Regions from separate parts of the Paenibacillus sp. NPDC058367 genome, predicted to be linked through region 3. Evidence: riboswitches for the same ligand, from Rfam matches in the RefSeq annotation. Region 3 holds a riboswitch; each other region holds the start of a gene.

Region 1 (4,664 bases), on a different contig from region 3:
ACTTTTCATGGCGCAGAGCATAGTCGGTTTTCTCATTCCCTAGGGGTGTACGAAATTACACGTAGAATTATTTCGCAATTTGAACGAAGCGGGTATAAGGATTGGATTCCTGAAGAAAGTCTGCTCACCTTGTGTGCGGCCTTGCTGCATGATCTGGGACACGGTCCATTTTCCCATTCTATAGAAGAAGCTTTTGAAATGAATCATGAGGATTGGACTTGTCGAATTATTCTGGAGGACACAGAGATTACTGAGATCTTGCGTGATGTGGAGGAGGATTTTCCTCGTAAAGTAGCCTCTGTAATCGCTAAAACTTATGAGCATGAAATTGTTGTAAATCTGGTTTCGAGTCCGCTAGATGCTGATCGCATGGATTATTTGCTGCGTGATGCGTACTATACAGGTGTAAACTATGGAACGATCGACATTGATCGGATTTTAAGAATGCTGCGTCCTTATAATGGTCGAATTGTTGTAAAAGAATCGGGAATGCATGCCATTGAAGATTATTTAATGTCGCGTTATCAAATGTACTGGCAAGTCTATTTTCATCCGGTGACACGCAGCTCAGAGATTATTTTGCGACAAATTTTTCGTAGAGCCAAGGAGCTTTTCCAAGAGGGGTACAATTTTAGTTTCATGATTAATCCACTGGAGGATTTGTTCCGTGGTGAGGTGACAGTGAAGCAGTATTTAATGCTGGATGAAGCACTGGTACAGACGGCTTTTATGCAGTGGACGCTTGAGAAAGATGAGCTACTAAGCGACTTGTGTACCCGTTTTATTCATCGTAAACTTTATAAATATGTTGAGGTGGAGAATCTCGATACAGAAATGATTACTGAAATTCGCAGCAGTTTTGCGGCAGCGGGACTTCACCCAGAATATGATTTGGAGATTGATTTTCCGACAGATCTGCCCTATGATGTGTTCCGTCCGGGAGAAGCTTTTGACAATAAACAAATTCTGCTGCTTGATCGGCATGATCATCTGCGGGAAATTTCAGAGGTGTCGGATATTGTGCGTTCTATTAGCGGCATTCACCGTGGAAGATATCATCTTTATTTTCCTCAGGATAAGTTAAGAAATGCGCTTACGCGATTGCCTGCTTCTATTGCAGAGATTTTTGCAAAATAATACAAGAAAATATGGGATTTTTGACAAGAAGAGTAGAAAAATAAGATATCACGGATAGCGTGAAACTTATATTGTTATATATCTAAAAAAGAACAAGGAGTGAGGGTTAAAATGTTTCTGTTTGACACACATACGCATCTGGATGCACCTCAATTCGACGAGGATCGCGAAGAAGTTATCGCTCGTGCTGTAGAAGCAGGAGTTAGCAAGATGATTAATATCGGATTTAATCGGGAGACGATTCCCTCAACGATGAAGCTGGCGGAATCTTATGATTATATTTATGCGGCAGTGGGTTGGCATCCTCAGGATGCGATTGATATGAAAGAAGGAGATCTCGATTGGATCGCTTCTCTATGCAGTCATAAAAAAGTAGTGGCTATTGGTGAAATCGGACTGGATTATTACTGGGATACTTCTCCCAAGGATGTGCAACATGAAGTTTTTCGCAAGCAAATTGGACTAGCCCGTGAATTAAATATGCCGATTTGTATTCATGATCGTGATGCACATGAGGATGTTGTACGGATTTTACGGGAGGAAAAAGCAAATGAGGTTGGAGGCGTGATGCACTCGTTCTCAGGAAGCTGGGAAACAGCTAAAATGTGCTTGAATCTTGGTTTTCATTTATCCTTTGGAGGACCCATTACGTTCAAAAATGCAAGAGTGCCAAAAGAAGTGCTTGCGCAGACACCACTAGACCGATTATTGATCGAAACCGATGCTCCATATTTGACTCCACACCCCTTCCGCGGGAAGCGAAATGAGAGCGCTCATGTGAAGCTTGTAGCAGAGGCAGCAGCTGAAATTAAAGGGTTAACATGGGAAGAATTGGCTAAAATAACGTATGCGAACGCACTGGAACGATTTGGGATTGAGTGAAAACGGGAGCAAAACAGGTGAAAAATAGAGAATGGCCGATATATTAAACTTTTTTAATATAAAAACGGCTGAATATTACAATATTTTAACCATATTTTTGCGTAAACGTGGTTGAATCGTCCTTTACAACATGCATCAAAACAGGATATCATCTTTTCAGTGATGTGAGCTGTGTTATAGTGACAGCCATTGATTCATGGATCGTCTCGCTGAGTCTCCGTATGGAGAACGGGGGAACCAATATTGACCTACCGCATGCCTGTATTTTAAATACGGTTTAGACGTGCCGTAGGACAGTATTTGATTTCTTCACGTGGTCTTTGGGGTGAATTTAAGGGCAACCGCCATGAGCGGGTGACCTGAAATAGGGCGTCTCTCTTTCGTCCGAACCCGACAGCTAACCCCGTAAGCGCAAGTAAGAGAGGCAACCTCGTGCACAAGCATTCTCTATTCTGATATTGGAGAAGCCACGAAAGAGTCCTCAGTTGAACTCTTTTTAGGCTTTTTTATTTTTGAATAAATAGAATGTTGCCCACATACTGTTATATAACAGGGGTGGGAGTAGCTGTGCCGAGCAGGCGATCCATGAGCAGGAGACGCTAAGTTATTACGTGCGTGTCCTGTGACAATCTCAAATAGTTTCGTCAAAGGAATTCAGTCCTCATGATATACAATTGACGACGGGGCTATGTAAGGAGGATGGAGAGAATGGGCGTATTCCAACCAGAAGTATCCCATGATTCGCAGTCATCCAGCAGGTCTTTCGCATTACGGTGGGAGCAAGTAAATACTCGCGTACTTTTACTTGCAGGCGTGATTTCAGTCGCTATCGCGCTACTTATTCTGCTGTACGTACACGGTCAAAGTAACAAACAATTATTTTTAGTAATAGACGGGCAAACACAGACGCTTGAAACGCGGGAAGCGCTTCTTGGTGATGTGTTGGAGAAAGAGCAAATTTCGCTGCAGCCGCATGATGAACTATCTTTAGGTCTGAGTGATGAAATAAAAGACGGTGACCGTGTCGTTATCAATCGTGCGCAGAAAATTAGTCTTACTGCGGATGGAGCAACAAAAACGTTATATACGACCGAGGACACAATTGGTAAAGCAATTGAGAAAATGGGCATTACCCTAGAAGGTCATGATAAGATTTTCCCTTCGTTAGACACCACCATTTCTGCAAACATGGAGGTTAAGATTGTTCGCATCAACAAACAGACCGTACAGCGAACAACTAACTTACCCTTCAGAGTCATCAAGACAGCAGACCCCTCCCTTACTGTGGGAACAGTTAGAGTGGCACAGGCAGGCAAACCAGGCGTCATGATTCAGCATATTGAGAAGATCTACCAAGACGGAGAACTGGCCTCTATGCGCATGATTGGTAAGGAAGTACAAACGGTAACGAAAGATAAGATTATTGCCGTTGGTACCAAAGCACTTCCTAAGCCGGCTGTAGCTAAGACTACAACAACTTCCAAATCAAACACCACTTCAAAAACGGCTAAGGTTAGCGCTAAGACTAATAATGTCACAAGCAAGGCTGGCGTAGACTTTGAGTACAAGAAGATGATTAAGAACGTCTCCATGACAGCTTATTCATCAGAAGAGCCAGGTATTGGTAACAAAACTGCTTCCGGAACACGCGTAACGGAAGGTCGTACAATTGCGGTAGACCCGAATGTAATTCCTATTGGCTGGTGGGTATATATCGAGGGGCTTGGATTCCGCCGAGCAGAAGATACTGGCGGTGCCATTAAAGGCAATAAAGTAGATGTCTATTACGATTCACTGAGCCATGTGCGTAATTTCGGTCGTAAATCACGTACCGTTTATGTGATTGGACCTGTGAAGCCGGAGTTAAACTAGGCTGAAGCTTTTGCAAATTATTCTTTGATAAGCTATAGTGATGATAACCGTTAAGGAACGCCAGATGATCATTTCGTTGATCGCAGAGCAACCGCTCATCACTTATACATTCTTTAACCAAAAGAAGAGGAGCGAAACCTCTTCTTTTTTGCTTTTTTTGGAAGGAGTCAAGAGATATGATTAAGGAATTAATTGTCGTTGAAGGTAAGAGTGATACCGTCGCTGTTAAACGCGCTGTAGAAGCAGATACGATCGAAACAGGGGGCTCGGCTGTAGACCGGACCGTAATTGCGAAGATCGCGCTTGCTATGGAGCGTAGAGGAGTGATTATCCTTACTGACCCGGATCATGCGGGTGAACGAATTCGTAAGATTGTGTCCGCAAAGGTGCCGGGCTGTAAGCATGCCTTCATTCCTGAGAAGGACGCAACCCGCAAGGGAGATATCGGTGTGGAGAACGCTTCACCAGAGGCGATTCGTCATGCGCTGCGGAATGTACATACCTCTTTTGAAGGTGCACCTGCTTTAATTGGACTTGATGATTTAATGGCCGCTGGAATGCTTGTACACCCTCGGGCAGCTGAAAGACGTATGGCACTTGGTAATTTGCTTGGAATCGGATATTGTAATGGCAAGCAGCTGTACAAGCGGCTGGCGATGTTTGGAATTACGCGGGAGGAATTTGCCGGAGCTCTCGCCCAAATTGATCAGGGGGGCATTACTTCATGAGTGGTAGAGAGGAAATTTCGACTCCAAAACGGACGAAAGAAATTA
Region 2 (4,664 bases), on a different contig from region 3:
GTGCTGAAAGAGAACCTGCCGATACCAGATCTTATCGTAGTCGATGGTGGTAAAGGGCAGATATCCTCAGCTATTGATATTCTGGAGAACGAGCTGGGGTTATTCATTCCGGTCTGTGGTCTCGTCAAGGATGATAAGCATAAGACGGCTCAGCTTTTGGTTGGAGATCCGCCAGAACCTGTCGCTTTGGCTCGGGATAGTCAGGAATTTTATCTGTTGCAACGGATTCAGGATGAGGTGCATAGATTCGCCATCACCTTCCACCGTGAACAACGTGGGAAGTCCATGGTTACTTCTAAACTGGACTCCATACCAGGTATAGGCGAGAAGCGGCGCAAGGCGCTGCTTAAGCATTTCGGATCGCTAAAGAAAATTAAAGAAGCCTCCATAGAAGATTTTAAATCACTTTCTATTGGCGAAAAGCTGGCTAGTCAAATTCTTGAGGCGCTCAAGGATGAAGAGCCAGCGACATAGGCATTCGAAATATTGGAATGATGTATACGTAAATATAAAAAAGGTGTCACAGCAGTTTTCTGCTGTGACACCTTTTTTTATTATAGGTTATCCACCCGTTACTTCTTTAAATTACAGATGTAGGTTCAACCGGCTTAGGTTCTGATTTTTGCGGTGGATTAAACCGATAGACGATGTAGGCGACTATGAACGGCATGATAATCGCGAAGATACCAGCCCCTACATTCACGCTTTCCTTCATAAAGATCAGCGTAGCGCCCATCAGAATGCTGTCAAACACGACGTGACTGAACATGACGGCAATAAAGCCGTAACGAAGGAATATATAGCTAAAGAGCAAACCAATCACGGTCAGCTCAATAGGACGGGAACTGATGGGATAGATCGGATACAGCGTATGGCCAAACGCCCAAACCAGCGTGGTGATCAGGCAAGCAATGAACGTGCTACGGAATACTTTTTTCAACATAGGAATTCCGAAAAAACGATAAATAGCTTCCTCGGATAAACCAGCGAGCCATGCAACGATGGGCAGCAGCCAAGCATATCTCATGTTGTAAGGAGATTGAGTAGCGTCAGTAGTGGACCAGTTCTGCAAGGTAAGTGATAATACGATGAACATAAGGGTCTGCACCCCTAGCAGCACGAATGCCCAGACGTATCCAGCCCGGATACTATCCAGAACATATTTTCCATAGCCAGGCTCTTTAGCGCGAGGCCATGGGTTCATCCCCTCTTCTTTTTTCCATAGGCCGTCCCCTCCAACTAAAGAAAAATAGAGCAGCGAGGACATTAGGAGGCTATATAAGGCATAAATGATGAACATTATGACGGAAGTTATCTGAGCCTCGAGTCCTTCGCCTGAGGATTCAGGGAGCATATTATAGGTGCTGATCATCATGATTACAAAATAAGCTGAGCTTAGGAATATTCCACGCTTAAAGGAGGTATGTTCTCTTCTAAGTATGCTGTAGATGAGTGCCAGAATTCCTAAAGCTAAAGTAGGCAAACCATAGCCGAATAAAGTAAACTTTTCCGCGAGAGAGGTCTGGTCCTTTACATAGGAAGTATGCCAGGCTGGAGCGGTGAATCCTGCTTTAAAGCTGGATACCTGTTCGCCAGTGAAATCGAAATAATAGTGTAATAAGGATTCACCGATCTGAACGGAACGATCTGTATACACGAGCCCGTAGTTTCCCGTATTCGATTCAATTTGCAGCTTGGCGGGATTTACATCCCATTCCTGAAGCCAGGGACGGGCAAGATTTTCTTTTTGTGCAAGTGATAAGGTAGTACCCTTGTCCTCTTCTTTTGCACTGGTTGATACATTGTTTGGTAATCCGGTACCTGATCCTTCTGCTCCTTGTGTGAAAGCGACAACTGCACCAGTATACATATTGAGGTCAACGGAGATCAGTGGCTCTTGTTCCGCTGAAGGACTAAGTGTTACACGGAAAATGTCAAAAGGATATCGTTGATCCAATTTCTTTTTTGTATAGTCCTCCAAAAGCTTCTCGCGGGACATATAACCATAAAAGGAAGAGTCCGTATCGTACAGTACATTCCACTGATCGGTTGGTGCTTTGGTGTAGTTCAGCTTTTGTTCTGCGAATGATATGGCTTTGTCGCGGGCTTCCGCCTTACTGATGACAGTAGTATCTTCCCCGGCAGGGCTATTTAGCACCGAGGGAGCAATTTGAAACATAATAAATAGAATAAGACCGATAATGCCCGAGATGATGAGCCTCTTGGAGAGGGCACGTTGCTGTAAGGGCTGGCCAACGGGATTCATGTAACGCCTCCTTGTAAACTGACAATGTTATGTTCCATTATAGTATTAGTGCCATGATAGTTACAAAAATCATCGTATATTCTTTTTATGGGTAATAGAGATATTATAGAATAGGTAACTGAATATATACCATGAATTTAAGGTGATTCTTTCTTCATTTTTCATGAAAATCGATGCAATTGCAGGGAAAACACGGAAAAGTGATGAGAAAAGGCACTCTTAGTGGTACATCCTCTCCAAACCGCATTTTTCATATGAATCACCATTAATAGTGTCTTTGTGATTTATCGAAATAACATATATAATTTGTATGCAATTGTAAATAGCCGAATTTCAGGTGAAAACGGGGGAACCATAAGAAGTAATGAAAAGATGAGTATACGCCATAGGCGTTATCTTTATTCATCAGGGGTGAATTTCGTTCTAGGAACGAATAGGGCAGCCTGCACAGTCCGAATCCGTCAGCTAACCTCGTAGGCTAATTTACTGCAGGAACCAAGGGTAGCATTGGTTTTCCAGTGCTTTTTTTGTTGGAATTCTTTAAATTTTGATAAGAGGGTGAGCGTAGTGGCTTCACAGTTTCGCAGGGTTTCTGAATCAAAGTTCCTGAAGCTCTCTCCGCCTCAGATTATGGTGCTTGGTTTTGCATCGATCATTCTGATTGGAGCCTTGCTGCTAATGCTTCCCATTTCGAGTACCAGCGGGAATGCTGTTAGTTTTATTGATGCGTTGTTTACTGCAACATCGGCCACCTGTGTGACAGGACTTGTGGTGCTGGACACCGGGACGACATTCACCATTTTTGGGAAAACCGTAATTATGGTGCTTATCCAGGTGGGCGGCTTAGGGTTTATGACAATGGCGACCTTATTTGCCATGATGATGAAACGCAAAATTTCCTTGCGGGATAGACTGATCCTTCAGGAAGCAATGAACCAAGGCTCTATGGAGGGGATTGTTCGACTGATCCGGAGAGTACTTATTTATTCTTTGGTCATCGAAGGCTGTGCAGCGGTGCTTCTGTCCTTACGCTGGGCGTTTGATATGCCACTGGGCAAGGCCATTTATTTTGGAATATTTCATGCTGTGTCTATGTTTAATAATGCTGGATTTGATATTTTCGGGGATTTCCGGAGTTTAACCGATTATGTATATGACCCGCTAGTGAACATCGTGGTGATGTTTCTGATTGTCTCTGGCGGTATTGGTTTTATTGTCATGTCGGATCTGGTGGAGTTTCGTGTCAAACGTAAATTATCTTTGCATAGCAAAGTTGTACTCTCCACCACTGCAGGGCTTATTCTTATCGGCGCTTTAGTTATTTTTATATTTGAATTTACGAATCAGCGCACACTGGGGAATTTAAATTTCGGCGGCAAAATATTATCGGCATTCTTTCAGTCGGTATCGCCCCGAACCGCTGGCGCCAATACGGTGGATATTGCCGGACTGCGGCAAGCCTCACAGTTCTTTATGGTTATTCTTATGTTTATTGGTGCATCTCCAGGATCAACAGGTGGCGGGGTCAAGACTACAACCTTTACGATTATGATTGGTGCAGTAATCGCGATGCTGCGCGGACGTGAAGATGTTGTACTGTTCCGTTACCGATTGGCGCAGGAGCGTATCTATAAAGCGTTGACGTTAACATTACTCGCTTTGCTATTGGTCCTCACGGTGTCGATGTTACTGTCCACAACAGAGGATAGTAATTTCTTAGCGATATTATTTGAGACGACCTCAGCTTTTGCCACGGTGGGACTAACCATGGGGCTGACACCTGAACTGTCTATCTTCGGCAAGATTCTGATCTGTCTGACCATGTTTGCAGGTCGGCTAGGTCCATTAACATTAGTGTATGCGCTTGGACCTAAACAGGGTAAACCATTGTATAAGCACCCAGAAGGTAAAATAATTATTGGATAGGAGTTAATCCGAAATGAAAGCACAGCAATTTGTAGTAATCGGTTTAGGCCGCTTTGGCTCAAGCCTTGCACTTGAGCTGATGGAAATGGGCTACGAGGTGCTCGGCATTGATCACCATGAGGAGCGTGTGGAGGAAATGAGCGATCACCTGACGCATGCGGTAGTGGCTGATGCTACAGATGAAGGAATTATGCGCTCGCTCGGCGTACGGAACTTTGACTGTGGGATTGTAGCGATTGGCGACAATATGGAACGAAGTATTCTGGCGGCGATTTTGTTAAAAGAGATTGGAGTCAAGCAAGTAGTAGCCAAGGCGATCTCGATCCTTCATGGTCGTGCGTTGTCCAGGCTGGGCGTGGACCGGGTTATTTTTCCGGAGCGGGATATGGGCATTCGTGTAGCACATCAGCTCGTGACACCCAATTTGCTGGATTATATTGAACTGTCCAAGGATTATAAAATCGTCGAGCTG
Region 3 (4,664 bases):
AAGGTTTGTTTCCTGTGGGGGTTAGGCGTTCATACGTATCGGTAATCGTAAATCCACACTTTTGGTAAGTTCGGATCGCCCGCTGGTTCCAGGTCAATACCTCTAGATCAATCTCACGCTCAGGATAACGAAACAAGGCTGCTTGCACAATTGCATCCATGAATATTTTTCCTAGACCTTTACCGCATAGATCAGGGCGCATACCAATCCCCAAGCGAACAACACCTTCCATTGGAAACAACTGCGCGAATCCACACAAAATCCCTTGCCCATTTAGTATGGAGACATATTGCTCATTCCGTAGCTGAGGGTCACCGAACTCGATTCCAAGAGCCTGCATTTGCTCCCACGGCATCCAGCCGTAAATATTATAAGGGGCAGTGTAATCCCAGTTGCAAATCTCTTCCGCGTGACTGGTCTCCATAGGCGCTACATGAAAAGTAACAGAGGGATTTATCATAAGGTCAAAGGACCTCCTTTCACGGGCGAACTTTAAATGTCTTATATTTCTAGCTTAAAATACTTATGGTCCTTATAAGGACATCGAAGGCGTTTATGCTTGTAACTAATTATATACAAAAAAAGGCATGGTCGACTCAGAAATTTATGAGGATTATTGTTTTACAAATTCTGAGAGGGGTAAATACTAAATAAGACAAAAAACAAGCTCTTCCCCAAGAATCAACATCTTGGAAAAGAGCCTATGTACGATTTACTTATTGAACATCATCATTATCTTCTGTCTCAGAAGCAACAGAATGATAAGCATCCGTGCTCATAATTCGTTTAGCACCGATGTAGCGTTTCACGTAGTAGCTATCACTCAGGGAGCTAATCGTTACACCGCGTGAGGAAGATGCGTGTGCAAACTTGCCTTCACCGACATAAATACCGACATGGGAGACACCCTTACCACTTGTATTGAAGAATACAAGATCACCAGATCTTAAATCATCTTGGGAGATAGCAGTACCCATTTGATACTGGGAACCTGATTGGTGTGGTAGGTTTATACCAATTTTATCAAATACATACATTGTAAATCCGGAGCAATCAAATCCATTTGTGGAGATGCCGCCGGATACGTACTTAGTTCCGATGGTCTTGTCGATCACTTTATCCATTTTGGAATCCGCGAAAGCGCTTCCTGCTCCGATGGTGAAAATAATGGAAAAGCTAAGTACTGCTGCTGCTAGCTTCTTCTTCAAAAGTTTATACCCCTTCCGGATGCCTACGAGGTTAGCTTAAGGGTTCGGTTGAAGGTCCCCTATGACCCCTCTAAAAATGGAGGTCAATTCACCCAAAGTTGGTTCCCCCGTTTTCCTAATAGTTAGGAAACTCGGCTGATACTGTTGATTAGGAATAGCTTGTAATCAATACATGACAAAACCTTTGTAAATAACAACTTAATGATTACAAAAATGTTACTAAAATCTTACTGCAGTTATTGTAACAAACAGAGTGCCGCTTGGCAATCGTTTTTAACATAATCATGCAGAAAAATTCGTTTTTTTAAAGACAAAATGCATATGTAAGCGATAATATTAAACTAATTTTTATATTTATTGAAATTTTTATCAAATAAAAGTGTTTAAAGTCCGTTCAAGAGGTGTAAAGAATATAATAAGGCAAAAGAAAACCTGGATTCGATTAAGTCAATAATCAAACCCAGGTCTATATAATGTAATTGTGAGATTATAGTTGTGGGGAAGTATTAATCGTAGGCTATAGCTTGATATGAGGAAGTACTCATTACTCTTTTAGCACCAACGTAGCGATTGGCCCAGTAGGATTGGCTAAGTGAAGTGATGGTCACGCCATATGAAGATGATGATTGTGCGAATTTTCCGTTTCCAACATAAATGCCGACATGGGATACGCCGTTGCCCAATGTGTTAAAGAAAACTAGGTCACCTGAACGTAATTTACTTTTGGCTACAGGAGTTCCGACATTATATTGAGCTTTTGAAGTACGGGGCAAAGAAAGACCCACCTTCTTGAATACATACGTAGTAAATCCAGAACAGTCAAACCCGGCAGTGCTAGTGCCTCCGGTTTTATAGGCAACTCCAATTGTCTTTGAAATAACACTGTCCATCTTAGAATCTGCAAAGGCACTTCCTCCACCAATAGAGAACGCCATCACAAGTCCTAGCGCCGCAGCGACGCATGCTTTTCTTAAATTCTTCAAAAAAATTGTACCCCTTCCAATGCCTGTGAGGTTAGCTTAAGGATTCGGTAGAAGGTTCCCCTATGATCACTGCAAAGCGAGATCAATTCACCCAAAATATGGTTCCCCCACTTCCCGGTGCAAGGAATTCGGCGTTTTATGCACCAGATAGTGACTTATCGACATGACTACGACAAATACATGAAGTTATGTAGAAATCGTTTCAAATGATTACAAACTTGTTACCAATGGAACAGGACTTATTGTAACAAAGTCTTTACGATTTTGCAAATCCTCATAATTTGTCTATAACGCGAAAGAGTCCCAGCTCCTGATTCAGGAACCGGGACTCTTATATTATGTTCTGTAATGCTTCAAATTATTGTGGAAATGCTTTACTGTGCCATAGATGATATTGAGCTGAAATTCCCCACATTTTGAAGAGTGTTGAGGGCAGTGATGAAAGTTGACGAATAAGAAGTGCTGGTAGGCCAGGACAGAAGATACCCGTTATTCCGCACACTAGCAAAAGGATCAGGCCTGCTGCACCAAGTATGATTGAAATTCCTATTGCCGGAATCAGCGACTTCAAGCAAATGAATAAGGAGGAGAACATCCCCGTGCCGCTGGTATACCCAAACTGCATATATAGAAGGAACAGGCGCACGATAAAGATGTATATAAGCCATGCCAATACGTATGGAACTAGATGAAGTAACAAAGAGTAGTTCAGAAAGGAGGACAAGAATAGCCCGTACATTTTTGGAGCAAGCCAGTATAACGGAAGTAGAGCCAGCGCCCATTCGATTAGACTGAAGATAAACACTGGAAATCCATAAAGCTTCATACCTGGAAAAAAGAACAGGCCACGCTCTCCTTTTCGCTCCTGATGGAGTTCATGCAGTAATCCTGCCCTTATGAAGGGGGAGAGTAGCAGTCGTAAGACAACAAGCCCTAGGAACATCCATAACCAAGTACGTATCGCAGGATCTGTGTTCAAGTTGAACTGCCCTTCGACATAATAGAGTAGTCTGCCCATTCCGCTGCCTCCAGCGTCTTTATCTGGATAACGCAGTAGAATTGGAACGATAGCAGACCGGATGAAGCCGTACATAAAGTAGCCCCAGAGCAGTCGGTAGATGAAGAGCAGAATCAGAATATAAAATTGCTCCTTCATGCTTTGCCAGCCGCGGGTTATCGATGTTCTCACAATCATTCACCTCACCAGACAAGAGTTCCGAGCACGGTTTCAACTAGTTTAGTTACACTTAATGTCCAGCGGGAGAGCGTTTTGGGCTCTATTTCCGCCAGTCTGAAGTTATTAAGATGCTTGTTTTCTAACAGAATGGTATGCTCAGGATCAACCTCAGCAGAGAGAAGAAGCTTATCGCTTAACAATTGGAAGGTAGTCTCTGCTCCTTCACCGCTCCAGACCCGCTCTGTAGCAGAGCCATCGGCGAATGTGAATTTAATGGGAACGTCAACGTAATGGCTCCCTTTGTTTGTAATCTTTACTATGGATTCATAGCTCTGAGCATCGCTGTTGCCATTCTTTTTAATCGTAATCGTATCTACTGAGAAATCAGGAGCACCACCACCATAAATATAATCTTCGAAATAAGGCTGCCATGATTTTTTGGTTACCTTCTCAACGACTTTTTGAAAATCAGACGTAGTGGGGTGCTGGAAACGGAATTTACGTGTGTAAGTGGACATGATGCTGTTCATTGCCTTAGTGCCTACTTGGCGCTCAATATCCTTAAGTACTAGCTTTCCGCGAATATACACATTCCGGCTATAGGATTCTGCCCCGGCATATTTCCATGTTTCTAAATTTAGCGGCTCTGATTTGGTCACCAAGCTGGACTGAAGAGGGAGATTCGTTTTGATGCCATATTCTTGCTCCATGAGTCTGTCTTCAGCATAAGAAGTGAAGCTTTCATCTAGCCAAGCCTCTTCGAATTCATTGCTGGCTACCATGCCGTAAAAGTATTGATGGCCAATTTCATGAACGACGGTTCTTTCAAGTGAGGTGTCAGGAGAAGAGTCTGTGGCTCCAAATGCTGTAATGAGTGTTGGATACTCCATTCCTCCAGCCCCATTCCCCTCCTTAGGCGGAACGATAATAGACAGAGTCGAGTAGGGATAAGGACCATACCATTTGCTGAAGTAGGTCAGAGCTGCCTTAGCGGCCTGAAGGTATCGTTCCTTTAAGTCTTTGTGTAATGGATCGAGATACACCTTAATCCGTACACCAGGCACTTCTGGCGTAGAGAAGGCTTCTTCGGCTACTGTAAAATCAGGGGATGCCGCCCACGCAAAGTCATGGACATCGTCAGCGTAGAACTGATATATTTTTTGATCTTGCTTTAGCTTGGCATTCTTCACAGGAAATCCGGTCGCAGCTACCGTGTAGTCGGAAGGAACCGCAATCGTTACATTAAAGATGCCAAAATCGCTGTAAAACTCAGAGGTGCCGTGATACTGATGCAAA

The links. Region 3 has a riboswitch for cyclic di-AMP ahead of ACFWMP_RS31110 (C40 family peptidase). Riboswitches for the same ligand answer to the same signal wherever they lie in the genome.
Region 1: it holds a riboswitch for cyclic di-AMP, as region 3 does, so the genes downstream of both, ACFWMP_RS30910 (resuscitation-promoting factor) here and ACFWMP_RS31110 (C40 family peptidase) in region 3, are expected to answer to the same signal.
Region 2: it holds a riboswitch for cyclic di-AMP, as region 3 does, so the genes downstream of both, ACFWMP_RS26175 (TrkH family potassium uptake protein) here and ACFWMP_RS31110 (C40 family peptidase) in region 3, are expected to answer to the same signal.

What each region holds. Positions count from the first base shown of each region.
Region 1 covers NZ_JBHXIZ010000012.1:46,844-51,507, reverse strand. The annotation lists gene ACFWMP_RS30920 (HD domain-containing protein) at 1-1,137, shown strand, start outside; gene ACFWMP_RS30915 (TatD family hydrolase) at 1,249-2,019, shown strand; cyclic di-AMP (ydaO/yuaA leader) riboswitch at 2,217-2,446, shown strand; gene ACFWMP_RS30910 (resuscitation-promoting factor) at 2,728-3,891, shown strand; gene rnmV (ribonuclease M5) at 4,068-4,619, shown strand; gene rsmA (16S rRNA (adenine(1518)-N(6)/adenine(1519)-N(6))-dimethyltransferase RsmA) at 4,616-4,664, shown strand, end outside.
Region 2 covers NZ_JBHXIZ010000006.1:171,623-176,286, reverse strand. The annotation lists gene uvrC (excinuclease ABC subunit UvrC) at 1-474, shown strand, start outside; gene ACFWMP_RS26180 (CPBP family intramembrane glutamic endopeptidase) at 581-2,266, opposite strand; cyclic di-AMP (ydaO/yuaA leader) riboswitch at 2,581-2,762, shown strand; gene ACFWMP_RS26175 (TrkH family potassium uptake protein) at 2,897-4,192, shown strand; gene ACFWMP_RS26170 (potassium channel family protein) at 4,206-4,664, shown strand, end outside.
Region 3 covers NZ_JBHXIZ010000013.1:22,990-27,653, reverse strand. The annotation lists gene ACFWMP_RS31120 (GNAT family N-acetyltransferase) at 1-460, opposite strand, end outside; gene ACFWMP_RS31115 (C40 family peptidase) at 717-1,208, opposite strand; cyclic di-AMP (ydaO/yuaA leader) riboswitch at 1,214-1,355, opposite strand; gene ACFWMP_RS31110 (C40 family peptidase) at 1,715-2,143, opposite strand; cyclic di-AMP (ydaO/yuaA leader) riboswitch at 2,197-2,335, opposite strand; gene ACFWMP_RS31105 (hypothetical protein) at 2,550-3,380, opposite strand; gene ACFWMP_RS31100 (M1 family metallopeptidase) at 3,392-4,664, opposite strand, start outside.